Regions from separate parts of the Peribacillus sp. NPDC094092 genome, predicted to be linked through region 1. Evidence: riboswitches for the same ligand, from Rfam matches in the RefSeq annotation. Region 1 holds a riboswitch; the other holds the start of a gene.
What was found. Region 1 has a riboswitch for S-adenosylmethionine ahead of ACQKNS_RS21950 (sugar ABC transporter substrate-binding protein). Riboswitches for the same ligand answer to the same signal wherever they lie in the genome.
Positions count from the first base shown of each region.

Region 2: it holds a riboswitch for S-adenosylmethionine, as region 1 does, so the genes downstream of both, ACQKNS_RS09980 (methionine ABC transporter ATP-binding protein) here and ACQKNS_RS21950 (sugar ABC transporter substrate-binding protein) in region 1, are expected to answer to the same signal.

Region 1 is NZ_JBNNUC010000005.1:273,396-285,119, forward strand. It holds gene ACQKNS_RS21915 (GntR family transcriptional regulator) at 1-83, opposite strand, end outside; gene ACQKNS_RS21920 (purine-cytosine permease family protein) at 400-1,800, shown strand; gene ACQKNS_RS21925 (ketoacyl-ACP synthase III) at 2,402-3,385, opposite strand; gene ACQKNS_RS21930 (NAD(P)H-dependent oxidoreductase) at 3,862-4,392, shown strand; gene ACQKNS_RS21935 (winged helix-turn-helix transcriptional regulator) at 4,459-4,824, opposite strand; gene ACQKNS_RS21940 (ABC transporter permease) at 5,112-6,116, opposite strand; gene ACQKNS_RS21945 (sugar ABC transporter ATP-binding protein) at 6,118-7,620, opposite strand; gene ACQKNS_RS21950 (sugar ABC transporter substrate-binding protein) at 7,677-8,789, opposite strand; SAM riboswitch class I at 8,906-9,011, opposite strand; gene ACQKNS_RS21955 (GTPase domain-containing protein) at 9,106-11,724, opposite strand, start outside.
Region 2 is NZ_JBNNUC010000002.1:212,273-223,996, forward strand. It holds gene ACQKNS_RS09965 (amidohydrolase family protein) at 1-607, shown strand, start outside; gene ACQKNS_RS09970 (DUF4440 domain-containing protein) at 1,010-1,378, shown strand; gene ACQKNS_RS09975 (GNAT family N-acetyltransferase) at 1,480-1,962, shown strand; SAM riboswitch class I at 2,091-2,202, shown strand; gene ACQKNS_RS09980 (methionine ABC transporter ATP-binding protein) at 2,444-3,466, shown strand; gene ACQKNS_RS09985 (methionine ABC transporter permease) at 3,480-4,130, shown strand; gene ACQKNS_RS09990 (MetQ/NlpA family ABC transporter substrate-binding protein) at 4,152-5,024, shown strand; gene ACQKNS_RS09995 (M20 family metallopeptidase) at 5,099-6,301, shown strand; gene ACQKNS_RS10000 (Fur-regulated basic protein FbpA) at 6,505-6,714, shown strand; gene ACQKNS_RS10005 (Fur-regulated basic protein FbpA) at 6,740-6,934, shown strand; gene ACQKNS_RS10010 (dienelactone hydrolase family protein) at 6,950-7,543, opposite strand; gene ACQKNS_RS10015 (VOC family protein) at 7,561-7,944, opposite strand; gene ACQKNS_RS10020 (histidine phosphatase family protein) at 8,109-8,633, opposite strand; gene ACQKNS_RS10025 (undecaprenyl-diphosphatase) at 8,924-9,538, shown strand; gene fabZ (3-hydroxyacyl-ACP dehydratase FabZ) at 9,678-10,103, shown strand; gene ACQKNS_RS10035 (TIGR00730 family Rossman fold protein) at 10,386-10,967, opposite strand; gene ACQKNS_RS10040 (NUDIX hydrolase) at 11,131-11,580, shown strand; gene ACQKNS_RS10045 (NCS1 family transporter) at 11,634-11,724, opposite strand, start outside.

The sequences.
Region 1 (11,724 bases):
ACCTGAGCCGTAATCCCCAGCGTTAAGATAGCTGTAATGAAAAGCCCCTCCTTTTTTAAAAGTTTGTACCATGTACCATGCAAGCTCTTGATAAGTGCAATTATAGGTCATGATAAATAGACTGTCAATTCAAAAAATACAAAATTTATTTTTTTATTCGTAGATATTCTGTTCCATAATTTTCAAACAAGAGTTTCATATTTTCAATCATTCACTCTAATAATTAATTTGATTTATTGAAATTCACTAGATGAATGAACTGATCATTTAGGGTAATTCCCTAAAAAATTATTTTTTCTGAAAATATTGACATCTGTATACGCTTACAATTATAGTGATTCTATAAAATAAGCTTGCATGGTACATGGTAGTATAACGATTTTGATAGGGGGTAAATTGATGAAAGTTGAAACTCGCAGTATAGAATATATTCCGGCAGATGAACGACATGGTAAGGCCCGTGATTTATTTCCAATTTGGTTTGGGGCAAACATGCATATTACCACCCTTGTGACTGGGGCATTGCCAATTACATTAGGTCTTAATTTATTTTGGAGTCTGGCTGCAATCATTGTCGGTACCTTATTAGGCGCCATTTTCATGGCCTCCCATTCAGCTCAAGGACCTCAGCTCGGAATTCCGCAAATGATCCAAAGCCGGGCTCAATTTGGTGTAATCGGAGCCATTTTCCCCTTGTTTCTCGTTATGTTCGTCTATTTAGGTTTCTTTGCCAGCAGCGGTTTGCTTGCAGCGCAAACCTTAAGCAGCTTAACAAAGATCGACCAAACATGGAGCATAATACTGTTAAATGTTCTTTGTTTCGTGGCCACCATTTATGGCTATAACTTAATTCATAAAATGCAAAAATTATTGTCCTGGGCGTCTCTCTGTATTTATATTGTAGCTACATATATAGTCTTCCAATTGCAAATTCCGGCAGGCAGTTGGGCATTGGGAAATTTGGATTTACCAGTGTTTTTGTTGGCGGTCAGCATGGTTGCTACATGGCAATTGGCATATGCCCCCTACGTTGCGGACTATTCCCGTTATCTACCGATAACCACACCCACTGCCCATACATTTTGGTATAGTTACGCTGGCACAGTCATCGGGACCATTTGGATGATGACATTAGGCGCAACCTTAACCATAGCGATTCCTAACTTCCTTGATCACTCTGGCGGTAATTTGGCCAGCCTGTTTGGAAATTTTGCTTTAATCATGTTCTTTATAATCATCTTCGGACAGCTTGCTATTAATGTCTTTAACCTATATGGGGCATTCATGGCAACGATAACGACAATTGAACCGTTTATTAAATTAAAGGTCACACCGAAGGTTAGAATAGGAATGATATTCTGTGTAACAGTTGCAGGAACCGTATTGTGCTTACTCGGTCAGAGTAATTTTCTATCCTTTTTCTTGAATTTCATTTTTTTCATTAGTTATTTTTTAATTCCCTGGACATCGATTAATCTTGTTGATTATTATTTACTGCGACATGGCCGTTACAATGTAAAAGATATTTTTGATGTGAACGGTCAATATGGAAAAATAAATTGGATTACCTGTATGGCCTTTCTTGCATCAATCTTGGCGGAAATCCCTTTTATAAATACATCATTCTATGTAGGACCGATAGCCAAGGCCTTTGATGGGGCAGATATCGCTTGGATTATTGGGTTAGTTGTCCCAGCTGTTTTGTATTACTTCCCAATGAGAAAAAAGTTGAATATAGCTGAAAATGCATTAAAGCAAGAGAAGAGTTCGATAGAGAATACAGACGCTAGAGTTAAGTAAATGAATATCAAGTGTCGGATAACAAATGAACTGCACCCCAATCTGCCAACAATTTTGGGTGCAGTTTTTTGACTTTATACGATTAATGAAATATTACACTTCCCTCTGAATTTGAAAGCATGGAGCACTTCAAACAATACGGCAATTTTCAACGTATCAAGATAAAATTAAAAGGCATGAGCCCGGTAGATTACGGGTTCATGCCTTCAAATCTGCATAGTTAAATAAATTGCCTAACTTTTTGGTTTCACCTCAGTGAAAGATCCTTTTTATTCACTAATTTAGTTTACTTATTTTTCTCCTAAAATAGCGAGTGGACTAAATACTTCATAATGAATATGGTCTTTCGATATACTCCATTTATTCAGGGCCTCATTGATTGCTTCCATAAAAGGGATAGGTCCGCAGAAATAAAAATTAGCTTCTTTTGATGGAACGATAGATTGCAGGAAGTCTAAACCTACATATCCTTCTTTATCAAAATGTCCAGAGGTTCGATCGGCTTCTGTTGGTGCACCATAGACTACATATGATTTTATATGATGGTGTTCACACTTATATCAATAAGAACAAAGCTGCTGACCAGTAGCAGAAAAAAGGTTTATAAGGTCCAATTGATAAGCAATCCTGCTTGCGCTAACCCGCCACCGAAACCATATAATAAAATCTTCTCACCATTATTGAGCTTTCCTTCACTTACTCCTTGATCTAAAGCTAATGGTATGGTTGCTGAGGAAGTATTTCCATACTCGACTAAGCTATATAAAGTACGCTCAATCGGAAAACCACTTCTATCACATATTGACTCGATCATTCTTAAATTTGCACTATGCGGAACGAACCAATCAACATCATTCAAATGAAGATCAGTATTTTCCATCACCGTTTGCATTCCTTTTGGAACAGTAGTAACAGCCCATTTATAAACCTCACGTCCATTTTGAACAAGATTACCACTATTATTCAAGTCTTCACCATTTATACGTGTCGATAGGTTTGTACTATATAAATATTTTCCCCCTTCTCCTTCCGAATATAAATGTGAAGAAATGAAGCTTGGCTGTTGTTCATCATATTCTACAAGAACCGCTCCTCCACCATCTCCAAATAAAATACAGGTGGCTCGATCTTCATAGTCCATAATTTTTGATAAAGTATCCGCACCAATAACTAGAACTTTCTTGTTTAAACCAGATGTTACCAGACCATTAGCTACATGCAGCCCATAAGTAAAGCCTGCACAAGCTGCGTTTAGATCAATAGCTCCAGTATTCTTAATAGCTAGCTTTGCTTGGACTAAAGAAGCTACACTCGGAGTGTTGAAATCAGGTGTAAAGGTACAGACAATAATCATATCAACATCTTCGACTGATTTATCATACCGTTCCATTAAATCCTTTACAGCTTTATAACCTATATCACTAGTAAACTCTTCTTCATGTGCAATTCTTCGCTCTTTAATGCCAGTACGTTTAATAATCCATTCATCATCGGTTTCAACCATTCTTTCTAAGTCCTTATTCGTTAATCTTTTTTCTGGAACATAAGAACCTATCGCAGTAATACGTGCTTTGGATTTGAACATAAAATAACCACCTCGTGTTATGAATTGCACCAATTTTATAACTTGATATTAATACCTGGTACTAATTATAAAGTAAAAAAAATCTTATGCAACTACCGGTCACTTTAGACCCAAAGGAAAAGAGCTGAATGCAGAAACTCTGGAAGTGACGGTTGATACCATAAGGGGGGATAAACCCGATATTAATTGAGTTTTGCAAAAATCATTGATTTCTTCTCCAGGCATTCGCTTTTCCCGGAGGAGTCTCGACCTTCTTTTCTTTTTTTAGATGGATTCCTTTTGTCTACAAATTCAGCTGACCATAATACCCGTTTCTTTTTCCGAATAAAAAATATAGGAAATATCCCAATAGATTGGATGTTTTATGCCTGCTTCACACTCTCCTTTAGGTAAGTACCTATACTAAAAGTGCATACTTACATACTTGCAGGGTGGACTTTATACTTAACATAAATAAAATTAAGGAGGCGAAATCTTTGAGGACTCTTGTTATCGTATCACACCCAAGTCTAGAATCATCCGTCATCAATAAGCGATGGATAGAAGAACTCAGGAAATATCCGGAAAAGTATACAGTACACGAATTGAATAAGGTTTACCCTGACGGAAACATAAATGCCGAAAAAGAACAGCAATTAATTGAATCGCATGGTAATCTTGTTTTACAGTTCCCTTTTTATTGGTTTAATTGTCCGCCTCTCCTAAAAAAGTGGCTTGACGATGTTTTTACTTATGGTTGGGCTTATGGAACAAATGGAGGCGATAAATTAAAGGATCGCAAAGCTGCTTTAGCTGTCTCTGCCGGGATTAACAAAGAGGATTATCGTGAAGATGGAAGATATCGCTATACACTTGAACATTTATTATCTCCCTTTGAAACTACTTTCCTATACTGCAATGCAGATTATCGTTCATTCTTTGCGTTTTATGGTGCTGAAAATGAGCCGTCCGCAAGCGAATTGGAAAAAAGCGCACAAGATTATTTGTTTTTTGTCGACACCCTTTAATAGGCGGTATCATTAAAGAAGTATTTCCTTGTTAAGGAAATACTTCTTTTGAATGAATCAAAATAGCTACATCTTCGGCTGTACAGTCTCTTGAGCTGGCAAACTGTTTTTCTCTCCCCACTCGCACATCATATTTAACAATGGAATGAGAGATAGACCACGTTCAGTTAATGAATATTCTACTTTTGGAGGTATTTGGGGAAATTCCTTGCGTATGATAAGTCCGTCAGCCTCCAACTCTTTTAACATGATGCTTAGCGTTTTAAAGGAAATGGTACCGATACTTCGCTTCAACTGATTATGCCGCATAACCTTATTTTCAGACAGCCAATACATTATGATCATTTTATATTTGCCGCCTATTAAAGACAACGTATATCCAAAGCCAGTGTCATTTAGTTTCACGCCAGTCGGAACACAGGTTTCGCGCATAAGTTTACACTCTCCTTTAGATAGGTATAGGATATGAATGTTCATACTTTACAATAGATCATTATCAATCTTATTAAAAGGTAAATAAGGTCCCTTTAAAAATTTCGCTATCGTGGCGCTGCTCCATATTAGTGTAAATAATTATTATTAAGAAAAATAGCGAAAATTTATATCCATAGCCCCCCCTTTTTAAAAGGAAAAATCCTGTTGCATATCCAACAGGACCTTTCTCAATATTCAACAATCCAATGATAGGTTTCTTGTAGTTTTAACGTAACGGATTCATTTCAGTGTTTTTGTTTGTAATAGGTTACCGCGAGCGCAAGGGCCAGCACTGTTCCTTTGACAATATCCATCGCATAATACGGAACGGACATCATGATCAAGCCATTTTGAAGGATTCCGATCAGGACTGCACCGACAAAGGTTCCAAATGCATTCGGTTTTCCCGCTCCTAAAACGGAGGAACCAATGAAGGCAGCCGCAACGGCATCCATTAAATAGGGGGAACCTGAGTTGATTTCAGATGTCATGACCCTTGAGGCTAGGACAATCCCCCCGATTGCAGCTAATAGAGCTGAAAGCAGATAGGCAAGGATTTTGTATTTATTGACCGATATCCCGGAAAGTCTCGCCGCTTCCTTATTTCCCCCAATAATGTACATATAACGACCATGCTTCGTATAAGTCAAAAAGATATGGGTCGCAATCACAATGACTGCCATGATCAGGATGATCCATGGTACCTGGCCGATTTTGGAAAAAAATGGGCTAATCAGTCCTGTTGCGAATGTCCCGTCGGGCATGACCATATTTTGCGAAACCGTTGCCCCTTTTGTATAAGTAAGGGCAATTCCCTGGATAATGAACATGGTAGCCAATGTCATCAGCATGTCGGGAATTCTCAATTTAACGATCATGAATGAATTCAAGGCCCCTACGACAAGTGAGGCGCCGATTGCAGCTAATATGGCGATTAATGTATCCTGCGAAAACCAGACGAACATTGATATGACGATGGCATTGGCCAATGATGCAACGGAGCCGACGGAAAGGTCGAAGCCATCCACCGTCAAGGATATCGTAATGCCGATCGCAATAATGGTCACGATTGAAATGGAACGCAGGATGTTGATCAGATTATTCGTTTGAATGAAAGCTGGATTGGACACGGCAAAAATTCCAATCAGGATGATAATCGTCAATATTGTGCCGTATTTATAGAAAAAGTCGAATAGTTCCGGCCTTTTCTTCGCTTTTGCTGTCTGTATAACAGGAATGGGTATGCTCATCCTATTTTCCTCCTGTTGAATAGAATAGTAGTTCTTCTTCATTCGTTTTGCTCGTTTCTAATTCGATGACAGTGCTCCCGTCATATAGCACATATGTCCGGTTGGTAATGCCAATGATTTCGGAAAGCTCGGATGATGCATAAATGATCGCTTTCCCATTCCTTGCAAGCTTTGCAATCAATTCGAATATATCCTTCTTGGCCCCGACATCGACCCCTTTCGTTGGTTCATCGAATATGTATACATCCGCATCGGCCATAAGCCATTTTCCGATGGCAACTTTTTGCTGGTTACCGCCTGAAAGGTTTTCGACATTCGCTTCCCCTGAAGGAGTTTTAATGCCGAGACTTGCAATCATTTCCTTCGCCTTTTCCTTTTCCGCCTTACGATCCACGAAACTGAACGTCTTGCAGAATTTCCCGAGACTGGCTGCAGTCAAGTTCGCCGAGACTGATTCCTGAACGAGGACCCCTTCTTTCCTGCGTTCCTCAGGTACTAGTGCCAGACCGCTTTTTACTGCTTCGTGCGGTGATTTCAAAGGAAGTTTTCGACCATTCAGGAAAACTTCACCCGCTGTGATCGAAGTATGACCGAAAAGGGTTTTACAGAACTCCGTTTTTCCCGCCCCGACTAACCCTGCCAAGCCGATGATCTCGCCTGCTTTTATATTCAGACTGACACTCTTGACTTTCTCGGCATCTGACAATCCGTTCACCTCAAGAATGACGTCCCCGATTGAAGCATTCACCTCAGGAAACTGTTCATCCATGGTTTTCCCAAGCATATTCTCCACCACTTCGTTACGGGTTATGTCCCCCTTCTTTCTACAAGTTACACGCTCCCCATTCCTCATGATCGTAATTTCCTCACAGATTTCAAAGATCTCAGGGAGACGATGTGAAATGAAAATGATTCCCACGCCTTTTTGCTTTAATTCATTTACAATTCGAAAAAGTTCTGTCGTCTCCGTATGACTTAACGGAGCAGTTGGCTCGTCGAGAATCAGGAATTTGCATTCTGTCGAAACGGCCCTTGCTATCAGGACCATCTGTTTTTCAGCCAAGGTAAGGTCCCTTACCAGCTTTTTCGAAGGGACACGAATTTTCATATCCTCAAGTATATGAGAGGCTTGTTTGTGCAGCTCTTTCCATTGGACCCTCTGTTTTTTCCCCATGTTTTGGACCATATCATTCAACATTACATTTTCCCCAACCGTTAAATAAGGGATGAGGGCTGTATCCACTTCCTGATAAACAATTTGAATGCCTTGTTCCTGAGCCGCTTTTGGCGAGCGGATATCCCGCTTCATCCCATCAATAAAAATGTCACCTGAATAATGAACATGGGCTCCCGATAAAACTTTCATTAACGTTGATTTCCCTGCTCCGTTTGCACCGACCAATGCGTGGGCAGCCCCTGATTGTACGGAAAAATCAACTTCACTCAGCGCCTTCACCCCTGGAAATTCAATTGAAATCTTCTTCATTTCTAGTTGCGTGCCCATGTCCATTCCCCCTTATTGAACAGACACTCCCTTCACTGGTAAGAGAGTGTCTCTTTTTACTTTTTATAATGATCTTTCAAAACTTTCATCCAATCTTCTTCAAATTCCGTAGATTCACCCCAGCCATCGACAATATCAGACAGATTTGCCATGTTTACCGCTTCTTTTGAAGCTTGGACTTGCTTTTGTGAAATAAGTGAAGCCTCTAAGTCATAGGTTTGCGGAGTATCTTCGCCCGCTAATTTTTTAGCCAATATCCTCATATTCACTGCACCGATTAACTTGGGATCGACTGCTGCCGTATAGGACCATGAGCTGTCAGCCGATTGGATTTCCTGGAGATCTGCATTAGATACATCAATACCATATATCTTCACTTCATCGCGACCCGCTTCTTTAATCGCCCGGGCTGCGCCGATGGCAAAGGCATCCCATGTTGCGAAAATGGCATCCAATTTACCTTTAGGGTATTTATTCAGCATTGCGGCTACAGCATTTTGTGTCTGAACCGAAGTATCAGCAGCTGCCACTCCGAATCTTTCGACTTCTTTAATACCCGGATTTTCTTTTAGTTTTTCCTGATAGACTGCATTTCTTCTTACCATTGGCGGGAAGCCATCCACCCAAAGATAGGCAATTGCCGCTTCACCTTTCTGCTCTTTTATCAGTTTATCGAAAGCCAGTGTTGCCAACGCTTCATCATCCTGTGAGGTTAATGTCACACCATCTATTTTAGATAGATCGCTTATTGAATCGAACGTGACAACGCTTTTACCTGCATCAACCAACTTTTGAACGTCATTCACAGTTGCTGCATCATCACCATGGGAAATGATATAGCCGTCGTAATCTTCCTCCAAAGCCTGCGCTATCGCATCATGAAATTTAGCCGTATCACCATTGGCTGTATATGTATCCACTTGAAATCCCAGTGCTTCTCCTTCTTCCTTCGCACCCGCCAGGTATTGGGCCGTATGATCATCACCGCCAATTTTACGGATCACTTTGATCTTGGCTCCATCCCCATCTGCAAATCTTTTTGGCACATTTTCAAACGATACTTTTTCTTCTTTCTTCGATTCTGTGGAACTCTGCCCAGTGGAGCACCCCGTTAAAAGCAAAGCCGAAGCGATGGCTGAAATGAATATCCCTTTAATAGACCTTCTCATCTTGTTTTCCCTCCATGTTTTCTAATTAGTCTTATCAGTCAAGTTGGTGTAAATCCCAAAATAAAAACCTCTCTAATATAGAGAGGTTTAATCAGCTGTTTTGCAGACTTGTCCCTCTCTTATCTGTCAAAACATTTCTGTTTTGCAGGATTTAGCACCAATTCCTAATGGAACGGTTGCTGGGCATCTTAGGGCCAGTCCCTCCGCCACTCTTGATAAGAGATATATTGTGTTACGTTTTCGTAATTATCACTTTATAGGGATATAGTCGTAAAGTCAATAGATTTTTGAATATTTGAAATGTTCCCCGTCATTTTTATTTCCTTTGAAGCTGGGCTAGACGCTTTTTCTCGATTTTTTCAAGCCTCTCCAACTGCCTTAATTTCACTTCGAACAAAGTGATCGGGTCACGGTATACTTCCGGATTTTCTTTCATGTGCTCCAATGCAGCCTGGTAGTCTTTTATCTCGGTCTGAGTTTGTTCAATCGTTTTTTGAAGCAACGCAAATGAACTGCGATAGAAAAGTGCGATGTCCCGATCCAAAGATTTTTCAAACAATCCAAATTGGGTAAGGAAACGTTCCGTGATCATTTCCGCAACATCCAGGTAATCTTCACTTTCCAGATACTTCTTATAACGATTGTACATATTGGCTTTATTTTGCGGTATGGCTCCAAACAGCTTCCCTGCTCCTTTAAGCAGCAATTGTGATGGAGTCCTGCGCAAAAGGATATTAACGTTTTCGATGCGGATACTGCTTGTCATCCGATCGGCATCACGGCGCCAGTCATCCAATACCCTGAAGTCACCTGCAAGCGTAATCCGTTCTTCTTTGTATAATTCATTGAATCCGGCACTCATCTCATCCATAAATTGCTGGCTTTGTGTGAACTCCATTTGGGAACTGGCAATCCAGTCTTGAAGAGAACGGTAATATTGAGGCATGATCTTATCAGAAATGAAGTTTTGAATCCGCTCATTCATTTCTTGATTTAACTGTACATGGACCTGACTGAAATCACTGCTTTCCGTTAATGATTTAGAGCAATCCCTCAGTAATTCAGGAATTTTAGAAAATAGCTGATTTTTCACTTCATCCTTAAGCAGACGATACGACCTGATGATATTTTCACTTTTTTCTTTTTCCAAATCAGCCAGTTGATTGACCGCCCCATTCAGTTTGACTTCCATCTGTTCATTCCAAGAGATGGAATGCTCGCATTTCCGCTCATTGGCTGCCCGTTTTTCCAACAGATAAGATAAAGTTTTACGAATGAATGCAAGGATTTTTTCAGATCTTCTTTCCTTCCAATTATCATCTTGGTAATTCGATTGAAGGAAGGCTGAAAGGTCTTTCAATTGCTGCTTGCTATCATAAAGTTTGGAGAAAGCGAATACTTTCGCATTCGGGAAATATGCATTCACTTTATCCCATGTTTCGTCTTCCATCCGGACTGCGACCTGATCACTGTATATCGTATCCATTTTATTTAATAAGAAATGAATCGGCAGTTTCGGAGCCATCATTTGAATTTCCAATAAAAGATCCCGTTCGCTGCCGGTGAAAGGCGCCCGGGCGTCAAGAACGAACATCAGTCCATCACTGCCATGTAAATAGCCTTGGAAATCCGATTCCACGCTTTTTTCCCCATTGAACCCCGGTGTATCCAATAATCGCAGACCATTATTTCTTAGGTAGTCACTTATGATTGTCACATCAACAATAGTCCCGCGCTGACGGCGCGTTTCATCCAGTTCAGTTAGCTCCATGACAACCTTTCTATCTGTATCGGTAATTTCTAGGATTTCCAAATCATCCCCGTCTTTAACACTGACTAAAGACGAATGATCTTCAGCGGCAATGCTCTCGCCAACAATTGACTGAATGAAGGATGTCTTTCCATTTCCTGTACTTCCCACAAGAAGAAGATTGAAATTCCCGGTATCCTTAAGCCCCTCGACCATCCATTTAAGCTTATTGCCAACCATTAAATCATTTTCTTCAGCCCACTGGATAATGGAATTGAACAGTTTCTCCCCCGCTTCAAGTCCCCCTCCTAATTTAGGCGATTTCGCCAACAGGCTTTCTGCATCCTGAATGACCAGCGCATTGATCGTATCCGGGAAGATTTCATTCCAGGACAACGCGGATGCCGCGGCAAACAGCGAGAGCTCCCCATCTGCGATTTTGAGCCAGTTTTCCAGCAGCCTTGGCACGACTGGACTTAAATCCTTGATTAGGTGCGTTCCTTCTAAAAGACCTGCATATGCATCCCTATAATAGACTGAAAGCTCATCCCATACATCAGCATGGTTCAATTCGATGGTATCTATCAAGTTATTAATCACTCTTAGCCATTCGAAATAAGAATCCGTATATTTATAATTTTTCCAAAGGGCAACCGTCACCTTTTCGAAACGTTCCTGGTCAAGTGTGTATAGCGAACCAAGGACAGTTGAAAAATAATCCGGATCCATCGATTGGGCAACACCTTGCTGGATATACTTCTTCAGCACATCGAACCAGCCCATTGATTCTGTACGGATACTTTCATTAGCCGCTAATACCACCGCACTGTTCCAATCCTTTTGTTCTTCAAAAAAGGCACGTGCGATTTCCGTGACATTCGGGTAATCCGGTTGGAACTCGACTGCTTCTTTCACGACTTTGGAAGCCAGGTCATTTCTCGATTCCACTATGTACAGGGAAAACAGTTGCAAAAGAACCTCTGTTTTCAAGACCGCTTCATCCGTATCGACGGACTTATAGATATCCTCTGCGGTTGAATACATTTCCAGTTCAAAATAAGCATCAGCGATGTTTTTCTTCGCCCATGAACCAAGTTCCCCTTCTATGTTCTCCCATTTAAAAATGGCTGCTTCATAGTCATGATGCTGAAAATATACTTCTCCTTGAGCAAAGCGAATGGCGGT
Region 2 (11,724 bases), on a different contig from region 1:
TCCTGTCGAGCACCTTCGCCGTCTAGGCCTGTTCGATCAGCCTACCGTGATGGCACATGGTGTGGTTCTCAATGATGAAGAGCGGGCGATACTGAAACAGCATGATGTGCGCGTTGCCCATAACCCAATCAGTAACCTGAAGCTTGGATCGGGAATTGCCGATGTCGTCAGCCTTCTTGATGCAGGCATTAAAGTGGGAGTGGCAACAGATGGCGTCGCCTCCAATAACAACTTCGATATGTTCGAAGAAATGAGGACAGCTGCATTACTGCAAAAAGGAATCTATAAGGATGCCACCAAATTCCCTGCCCAAACAGCACTCGCCATGGCCACAAGAATGGGCGCAGAAGCGATAGGGATGGGCCATACCGGATCACTCGAAGCTGGTAAAAAAGCAGATTTCATCACCATTTACCCATATGACAAAGAACACCTGCAGCCGCTGAGTGAAGCCTATTCGCACCTGCTTTATGCAGCACGCGGAAATGATGTATGTGATGTATACATCGATGGCAAAATGGTCGTGAAAGAAAGGCGCTGCTTAACGATCGATGAAGAAAAAGTAATCGCCGAAACGAATCGCCTGCAAGGTACCCTATCACGTTAACGCTGATGGGAAAACAAACGGATGCACAGAAGAAGGAGCTGCCATTTGCAGCTCCTTTTTTTAGATTAGTCAAAAAGGAATGGCCGCTAGTATTGTGGAATTATTTTTAACACTTAGAAATCCGTCGTGAGTCCAGTTTCTTTGAAATATATAAACAAAGTAAGCCAGTTAAAAATATTAATAAGAAAATAGGGAGGGCAAAAACGGTTAAAAACGAAAATATGAAAAAAATGCCGCTTACCGCAAATATGAGCCAACTGCTAATCAGCAAGCAACTGGATAAAAAATCTTTAACCGCATGGATCATGAATTTCACCACCATATGACAATCTATGTATTGATTATACACTATTTTCCAATTATGTTACTTCGAGAAATAGCTGAAAAAGGAGGGCAAAATGAATGGAAAGTGAATCTCCGTTGTTAAAAGAGCATTTGTATGAGCTTGAGGAGAAATTGTTAAAATCTGAAGTCCGTACATCCCCGGAAGAGCTTTCATTATTATTGAAAGATGATTTCTTTGAGTTCGGCAGCTCGGGTAATATATGGTCTAAGAGCGACTTTTTGGGGCAAGAGGGAGCTCGACCGGTGAAAATGACACTAAGTCAATTTGATATGCATCCATTGTCTGAGGATACCGTGTTAACGACGTACCGGATTTTTGATGAAGATAAAGAGGAACATACCTTAAGGAGTTCAATCTGGAAATGTACGAATGGAAGATGGCAAATGTTTTTTCATCAAGGCACAAAAACGAAAAGGTCCCCTTAAGCCTATTATTCATGAAAAAGAAAAAATAAATATTTTAAATGAGCGTAAGTAAAATGAATTTTGCTTAATCAAAAACTATTTCACTAAAATGATAGGGGCGGATGAAGCTGATTTTTCGTACTATTGATACCGACAAAGATAAAGATATCATCCTTACATTCAGGAAAGATTCCTATGTTGTAAGTTTTGGATCTGAAGATGGTTTCGGAGATGAAAATACATATTTGCAACGGATGAAAGAACGGGTCCGCAAATTTCCGGGCGGACAGGTGATCATTGAAAAGGACCAAGAATCGATTGGACAAATGGAACTTCAAATTCGGGAGTATGAAGGAAAGGAAATCGGCTATGTGAATCTTTTTTATCTTATTCCCGATTACCGCAGTAAAGGCCTTGGCAAGGAATTGGTTCGCTATGCAGAAAACTTTTACAGGCAATTCAATGTCCCGGAATATCATTTAAGGGTTTCTCCGGATAATGGAAGGGCGATTCGTTTATATACGAATTCAGGCATGAAGAAGATAAGCGAAGAAAATGAAAAGTACCCTGTATGGAGAATGAGCAAATCATTAAAAATGAAATAAAGTTATATTGTTATAACTTTAAAAGCGTCATTTCACTATATTATGAAAATGTTTAGTGCGAAAAAAATAGGGTTGACTTTAGAGAAATTTGAATATATAGTGAAGGACATAATTAAATACAACGTTAATTCTTATCAAGAGATGTGGAGGGACTTGGCCCTATGATACCTCGGCAGCGGGTTTTTACTTTTGTAAAAATACTGTGCTAATTCCAACGGACGAAAGTTTGAAAGATAAGAAGGAGCTTTTCTTAGATAATTAATTTAAGAGTTTACTCTTTTTTATGTCTAAAAGAGGCCTCTTCTGTCTGATGACGGAAGAGGCCTCTTTTGTTTATTCAAAATGCAGAAGGTTAATTGGAGAATTGGTTTTCTCAGGTTTACTCGTGAATTCCAAAATTCAGCCCTACCATTATGAAACTTTGCAAAGCTCTTCTCTGGATAATGAATTCGTACAAATAAACAGCATGGGGGGAGATTGAATGATTGAGTTTCAAAATGTCAAAAAGGTTTATCAAACAAAGAAACAGACTGTCGAGGCTTTGAAGGGCATCAATTTGACAGTGGAAAAGGGCGATATATTCGGTGTAGTCGGTTATAGCGGGGCCGGGAAAAGTACGTTGATCAGGTTGGTCAATTTGCTTGAACAGCCATCAGACGGTTCGGTGATTGTCGGGGGCATGGATTTAACCAAATTGAACCCGAAGGAATTGCGGGCAGAAAAGAAAAAGATCGGGATGATCTTTCAGCATTTTAATTTGCTGAACTCAAAGACCGTTTTTGATAATATCGCCATGCCGCTGATTTTATCGGGAACCCCTGGAAAAGAAATCAAAAAGCGGGTAGGCGAGCTGTTGGAGTTCGTTGGCTTATCGAGCAAAGCAAAGAGTTATCCGGAACAATTATCCGGCGGTCAAAAGCAGCGGATCGGCATTGCGAGAGCATTGGCTACCAATCCATCGATCTTATTGTGTGATGAAGCTACATCTGCATTGGATCCACAAACAACGAGCGCCGTTCTCCAGCTCTTAAAGAAAATTAATAAAGAATACAATATTACCATTCTGCTAATCACCCATGAGATGTCAGTCATTCGGGAAATCTGCAATAAGGTAGCGGTCATGGAGGGCGGATGCGTCGTTGAACAAGGTTCGGTTTTCGAAGTGTTTGCGAAGCCGCAAACGGATATTGCAAAAAACTTCGTGAGAACGGTCATACATGACGAAATTCCACAAAGTTTCCTGAAAAGCATAGGGTCCCATATCCCGATAATTTGGAAAATTAATTTTATTGGGACTACTTCGGGTACTCCTTTGCTTTCAACCATCTCGAAGAAATATGATGTTCATTTAAGTGTTTTATCAGCCAATATTTCTGAAATTCAGGAAACGCCTTTCGGGAATTTGATCATCGAAGTGACCGGGAACAAAAATGAGGTGGACAAGGCTTATCAATATATTAAAGATGAGGGGATTCTCGTCCAGGAGGTGCAAATAAATGGGTAATACGTTATGGGGAATGGAAATAACGGCAGATCAGCTGTCAACAGCTTTCGGTGACACACTTTACATGGTAGCCATTTCATTGATATTTTCCGGATTGATTGGGCTTCCGCTCGGTATCCTGCTTGTCATTACAAGAAAGGGCCACATCCTGGAGAATAAATGGGTCTTTAATATATTGAACCCGATCATCAATATATTACGGTCGGTTCCTTTCATCATCTTGCTTGTAGCACTTATTCCGTTTACCAGAATGATTGTTGGCAGTGCGATCGGAACGAATGCGGCCATTGTTCCGCTAATCTTTTACGCGGCTCCTTATATCGCCCGGCTTGTGGAGAACTCCCTGTTGGAAGTGGACAAAGGGATCATCGAGGCGGCTCAGGCGATGGGGGCGACGACATGGCAAATCATTTATCGCTTTTTGATTCCCGAGGGACTTAGTTCGTTGATCCTTACATTTACAACAGCGACAATCGGGCTTGTTGGATCTACGGCCATGGCAGGTGCGGTCGGGGCTGGCGGGGTCGGAGATCTAGCTTTGGCTTACGGTTATCAAAGGTTCGATACGATGACGATGATCGTCACAGTGGCGGCGCTCGTGATCATCGTTCAATTATTGCAATCCACCGGGAATTTTGTTTCAAGAAAAATCAGAAGAAGATAAACATAACAGGAGGCAGGAGAAATGAAGAAAATTTTATTAACGATCATCGTATTGGCATTGGCCATCGTGTCTGCAGCATGCGGGAACAAAGAAGGGGCATCAGGCAGTTCGGATGATGTGAAAACAGTGAAAGTCGGTGTCAGCAGCGGGGATACAAGAACATGGGAATACATTGTCGACTTAGCGAAAGAAGAAGGGCTTAATATCGAACTGGTCACTTTCAATGATTATATCCAACCGAACCTTGCGCTAAGTGAGGGGGAAATTGATGCCAATTCATTCCAAACGGTCGCTTACTTCGATGAATTCATTCAAGATCAAAATCTGAAATTAGAGGCCATCGGGTCGACTGTCATTGCGCCTATGGGCCTTTATTCGAAAAAACATAAAGATCTTAAAAGTCTTCCGGATGGCGCTACGATTGCCGTTCCGAATGAAGCAACAAACTTTGGCCGTGCACTGCTTCTTCTTCAGGAAGCTGGGTTGATTACATTGAAAGAGGAATTCAATGGATCGGGATCATTGGAAATCATTAAGGAAAATCCGAAAAACTTGAAAATCCAACCTGTTGCTGCCGGCAATACACCGCGTCTATTGGATGATGCCGATGCTTCAGCCATCAATAATAACTTTGCGGTCGAAGCAGGCCTTACTTTAAAAGATTCTTTATTCCATGAAAGTAAAACGGCGAAACCATATATTAATATCATTGCAGTTAAAAAGGGAGATGCCGATCGTCCTGAGCTGCAAAAGTTAGTGGAGCTTTATCAATCGAAAGAAGTGGAAGCGTTCATTGAAAAAACGTTTAAAGGAAACACCATTCCTGCCTATGTTTCTGTAGATGAATTAGTGAATTACCAGGATGCCTGGACAAAACCAGCTAATGAAAAATAAGAACAAGTGAAGGAATGCCGGATGGATTCAAATTACCCATCCGGTTCCTTAAACCAAAAAGGGGAGATAAGAAAATGGCGAGAGAATTAGTGCAGAAGCAGCATCAGCAGATCATTGAAGATCACATCGACCTTCATTCCAAATTATATATCGAAACGAGTCAAGCCATTCATGCCAAACCCGAAATTGGGAATCAAGAATTCTTCGCTTCGGATACATTAACAGGAATCCTTCTAAATGAAGGATTTGAAGTGACCCGCAATATAGCCGGACATGAAACAGGATTCATCGCCAAAAAAACCTCTTCTAAGAAAGGCCCCACCATTGCCTTTTTAGCTGAGTATGATGCATTGCCGGGTCTAGGTCATGCTTGCGGCCATAATATCATCGGCACAACAAGTGTTGCAGCAGGCATTTCCTTGGCTCAAGTGCTGGAGGAAACCGGCGGAGAGGTGATTGTTTTCGGAACACCGGCTGAAGAGGGCGGGCCGAATGGAAGCGCGAAAGGCAGCTTTGTGAAGCACGGTCTATTTGATGGGGTGGATGCGGCCATCCTTATCCATCCAGCCGGAAAAACAGGTGTCACAAGTCCGTTTTTGGCAGTCGATCCACTTGATTTTCACTTTTATGGGAAGTCGGCACATGCAGCAGCTGCACCTGAAAAAGGCGTGAATGCACTTGACGCGGTGATTCAGCTGTTCAACGGCATTAATGCTTTGCGCCAGCAGCTCCCGGCCGAGGTCAAAATTCACGGAATCATCACAAATGGCGGGGAAGCGCCTAACATCATTCCTGAATATGCTTCTGCCAGGTTTTACATTAGGGCAACAACATGGAAACTTTGCCAAGAAGTATCCAATAAAATACGTGCTGTTGCCGAAGGTGCAGCACTCGCAACGGGAAGTACCGTAAAAGTTGACCGTTTCCAAAATGAAGTACTCGATTTTGTCATTAATTCAGTCCTGGATGAACTGTTAAAAGAAGAACTGGCTCAATTAGGGGAAGCGGTGGCTCCTCGAAAAGAGAGTGGCTTTGGCTCGACGGATGCTGGTAATGTAAGCCATGTAGTGCCCACAGCACATCCTTATATAAAAATTGGCCATGATGAGCTGATTGCCCATACGAATGAATTCCGCGACTGTGCCAAATCTCCTGCTGGAAACAAAGCCATCCTGACCGGGGCAAAAGCCCTTGCGCTTACAGGGTATAAATTGATTTCGGATCAAGACCTGTTGGATAAAGTGAAAGCGGCATTTCATGAAGCGAAGCAAAAATAATGAGATGCAGGAAAAAAATGTTGACTGCGGATCACAGAGTTAGTATTATTAAACTAATAATACCGAGTAATTAAATAGGAATTATGGGTTAATTGACCGGAAAACCGGAGACTTTTCTTTCATGTAAAGAGGTGTCTCCGGTTTTTTGTGAATGGGCAAGTCGAAAGATTCTCTTTCAAACATCCTATAAAGGGGGATTTATCATGGGGATATTATTACGTAAAGCCATTGAGAAAAAAAGAAATTTCCTGATCAACAAGTTGATTAACAGGGGAGTGTATAAAAAGAATGACATCCATCTTTTTGAATTAACCTTAACCGATTTAGAGAATGAATATATTAAAATAACGAAAATCGAAGAGAAGGAATCCGATGATCATTCCCCCTGTCTGAGGATACATCATTTCATATAATGTCAAAATAAAAGGAGAGGGTGAAATGAAGAAGGGCGTGGAAGAAAGACGTAAGGCATTGATTTATAAACTTATGATCCATACCGTAAATATGAGTGTGGAACAGCTGATGAAGTTAACCTTGAAAGAATTGGAAATAGAATATAAAAAGGTTCAAAATGACTGTCATCCCCATAGTGATGCGGGTTCGATACAATGGATCAATGCAAAACGGCAATAGGGTGAATGTGGGACCTCAATTCATCATAAAAAATTTCATCATTTTGCTAACGGCTTTCTCTGCTGATTCTGCATGATAGTTTGAATTATAAGGGTCACTGAATCCGTGTTTTCCTCTGAATTTATGAAATTCGACATTCTTTATTTCCAAAGCTGAAAGTAACTCGTCCACATTAAATGATGGCTCTTCTAGTGGGAAAAATAGCAATGCAGGGCATTGTGGCGCTAATTCTGCATAATTCCTAATACGTGAACCATAGTAACCAACTATTCCATCGACGCATTCTTCCTCACTGCACAGCCAAGCTACAGTTGCCCCTGCACTGAATCCAAGGATGAAAATCTTTTGGTATACATCTTTTATATCCGATAATATTTCCTTTATTTTTTGGATAGCGCCTGTGAAACCCACGTTCTCCATAAAATGCCGATAAGCAGCTTCCTCTTGGGAATAATCAAAAGGCGCCTCACGTTCTAACAGATCCGGACAGATCACATCATACCCCTGTTTTGATATGGACTCGCAAAAACCGTGAATATGTTGGTTCAGTCCATATATTTCGTGAATGACAATGATGACAGTATCGGAATTTTTCTCAATGTGCAGCATGTTTACCCTCCTCTAACTTAGCAATTGCAAATCATAAGTACATGACCATCAGGGTCTTGAAAGTTAAAATATGCAAAGTCTCCAATTCGCTCTATTTCTTTAACAATAGATATGTGATTCCCCTTAATGAATTTATAGGCTTCGTCTATATCCTTTACGTAAAAATTAAACAATACATTGTTGGATGGTTGAAATTTAAAACCAGGATCAAATGTATGGTCATCTAACGTTAATCCAGTTTCATATGTTATAGGAATATTGTAAACCGGCGATTCTACAGAATCACTATTATGAGGAATGCCAAGGAGATTACAATACCATCCAGCCGATTTCTTTAAATCTTTAACATGAATGAAAACATTGTTAACTCTAGGGTGAATAGGAGAATTTATTGATTTCATACTTTTTCCACCTTTCATTGAACCTTACCTAAGAATTCAACGAATCTCCATAAAAACCTTTTTTAAGCGTTAAATAGACTTACAAATTCAACAGCTGCACAGAAACGTCCATTTTTTTAATGAGTGTCAGCCTTAGAAAGACTGCCTTGAGGCAGCCCTGATCGTTAGCTATGTTCCAGATGCGTAGTACTATTTAAAAATCTTATAAGTTTGTATGGATGATCCGTATACTCAAGAAGATGTATTCCTGTATTATGAGAATTGAACCACACATCATCAATTGCGGGTGGTAATTGAAGAAAGCTTTCAATTATTTTAGTAATCATCCCTCCATGGGATATGATAGCAATTCGTTTATAATTTGCACTGTTTTCCCTAATGTAAGAAAGTACACTTTGAGCTCGTAATCTAAAATCTAAATTATTTTCCTTATCCTGCATCTCTCGTAAATCTTCCAAGAATGTTACGGGACATTTAATAGCAGTTGATAAAGTTTCGGCAGTTTTACTAGCCCGAAGCAAGGTGCTTGACCATATGAATTCAGGTGGAAACTCTTCGGATACACGTCTGCACATTTTTTCTACTTGTTCTAGCCCTTTTATAGTTAGGGGTAAATCAGTAGTTCCTTCATAATCTTCTTCTAGAAAATCGTCTTCTGACTCACCATGCCGAATTATGAGTATCTGCAAGATATCACCTCTATATTGTTTATTTATCCCAATTAATAATTCTATTCAACTTTCATAAAACCTTTAAAAGAATGGAGCTAATAGTTATTTCTCCATTAAAGTTTATTAGATCGTATGCTTTTGACAAGTAAACTTCCACACTCCATGAAGCTGAGTGAAGGGTCTTGAACCAGCATTACAACCACGTGACAAAAATGTAAGATAATGGAGTTGATTGTTAGGAAGAACGATGGAGATTTACAACCTTTCTCTTTAATATGTAAGAAAAAGAGGAAGGTTGGGTATGAAAGATGGATTTTTATGAGCTGAATATCAATGTATTTAGAATGATCAATGACTTAGGGAAACAATACGCTTATTTAAACCCTTCTGCCATTTTCATTGCCGAGTACATGGTTTTTTTCTTCGCTTTAGCTGTCATCGTAATATGGTTCACCCGGAATGAACAGAGCAGAATGATGGTTGTTTGCGGGATGATTGCATTTGTAATAGCTGAAATGATGGGGAAAATGGCAGGGCAATTGCATTCGAACAATCAGCCATTTGCTGAATTGACCCATGTTAATAAGTTAATCGAAAAAGCGGTGGATAATTCATTTCCAAGTGACCATACCATTTTGTTTTTCTCGTTTTGTGTGTCCTTTTGGCTTTTCAAAAGAGGATGGTGGATGTTATGGATCATGCTGGCTTTCCTGGTTGGCATTTCCCGTATTTGGGTAGGTGTCCACTTTCCGGCGGATGTGCTGGCAGGAGCTGTCCTGAGCACCATTTCAAGCTTGGCGGTTTACCATGTTGTTCCTAAAATAAGCTTGATTCATAAATTATTAGGGAGTTATGAGAAGTATGAACAAATGATTCTATCCCCGTTAACTAAATCGAAGGAAAGAAAAGCAAAGGATTTGTAAGTGGAATCAAAAAAAACAGGGTTGCTTAGGCAGCTTTTTGGTTGAACGAAGTGCGTTGTGGTATATACAAAAATACCCAATGATGATATTGGATGGTAAAATGAAGTGAAAGCAAACCATTGAAATGGGGGAATTAATATTGATTGATATCCAAGAAATCAAAGACATAATCAGGCATCGCTATCCATTTCTTTTAGTTGATAGAGTACTGGAATTGGAGGAAGGAAAGAGGGCGGTGGCCATTAAAAATGTCACGGCAAATGAAGAGTTTTTTACTGGGCACTTTCCAAATTACCCAGTGATGCCAGGTGTTTTGATCGTGGAGGCTTTAGCGCAGGTTAGTGCTGTTGTTATGCTTACAAAAGAAGAAAATAAAGGACGGATCGGGCTTTTGGCTGGAATCGATGGATGCCGTTTTAAAAAGCAGGTAAGGCCTGGGGACCAATTACGTTTAGAAGTAGAGATTACTCGCTTGAAAGGTCCTATCGGTAAAGGAAAAGGAAGGGCTGTTGTCGATGGAGAAACTGTATGCGAGACAGAGCTCATATTTGCTTTTGGTGATTGATCTATCATATGCAACAACGTAAAAAAAGCCTGGTGCCGTACATAATAGATATTTTTATCAAACACGTGTATATCATGTTCCTGATGAATGGGGTCATCAGCCGACGGGTGGAGGAGATGAAGAGGGGCTGACATTCCATTTCTGCTGGATTTCATCCGAACATGAAGTGCAGCTTATTGAAGGGCATGGAGATTATTTAAACCTGATATTCAATGAACCCTGTGCAGCGGTTTAACACAACCGGCCAAGATCATGATTGATCTTGGCCGGTTGTTTTTATGATCAGGTTTGTTTTTCGGTGATGAAAGTTTTTACAGTTGGCGGTTCATATGTATTCAATTGATCAAGAAGTCCATTTGGTTCAACATCTACGAGCGCCATGGAACGGAATTTTTCATGCAGGAACTGTTCGTCGGCCATATGATTGAATAAAGCGACCAAAGGATCATAATAGTGATTGATATTTAAGAGTCCGCAAGGTTTTTGATGAAGACCAAGCTGAGCCCAAGTGAAAATCTCAAAGAATTCTTCCAATGTTCCTGGCCCGCCTGGCAAGGCGACGAACCCATCTGCAAGCTCAGCCATTTTTGCTTTTCTTTCATGCATGGATTCCACGACGATCAGTTCGGTTAAGTTCTTATGTGCGATTTCCTTTTTTTCTAGAAAATCCGGCATGACTCCAATTACATTTCCGCCTGCTTCCAGAACGGAGTCTGCAACTGCACCCATGAGTCCTACGCTTGAGCCTCCGTAGACAAGGGTAATATTACGTTTTGCCAGTTCCGCACCCAGTTTTTTAGCCTCTTCTACATAGACAGCAGATGCACCTTTGCTTGATCCACAAAATACAGCTAGACTTTTCAAAATATCACATCTCCCATTTAGTAATCTTCCTTTCTTATCATACAAAATTCATGAAGATTTGTTAAACTTGAATTAACTGACTCACGGGTAAATAGCGTGAATTCACGAGTAAAACAGCACACGGCCATGTGGTTAATTAATGATAAAGGGGTCACTTTGAATCATGTTTACGTATACGGTTTGTTTTGTAAAGAGGAATGATGAACTGCTCATGCTTAACCGGGAGAAAGCTCCTATTATGGGGGTTTGGAACGGGGTGGGGGGCAAAATCGAGAAAGGTGAAACGCCTGATATAGGTGCACGGCGTGAGGTGTTTGAGGAAACGGGCATAGAGGTAGGGCCCTTTTTTTCTAAAGGAACGGTAACCTGGGAAACTCCAGATGGTGAATTGGATGGAATATATGTGTATTTGTATATGGTGGATGAGGATTTAATATATGAAACACCGAAAAAAACGCGGGAAGGCATTCTTGATTGGAAGTCCATTGATTGGATCCTTCATCCGCTTAATCTTGGAATTGCCGAGATGGTCGCGCAGTATTTGCCGGTTTTATTGAAAAAGGAAGGAAACCATGCATTCACTTACAAAGATGGCCAGACATATATTTCTTGAAACCAGCCTTACTTAAAAAGGGATACTGCCTGCCTAGTATCCCTTTCGATCTATTAAAGTTCGTTCTCGAAGATCGTACCCTTTTTGAATCTTGAACCCTTAAAAGTGAACTTCATCAGAACAATATAGGCAATGCCTGCCACG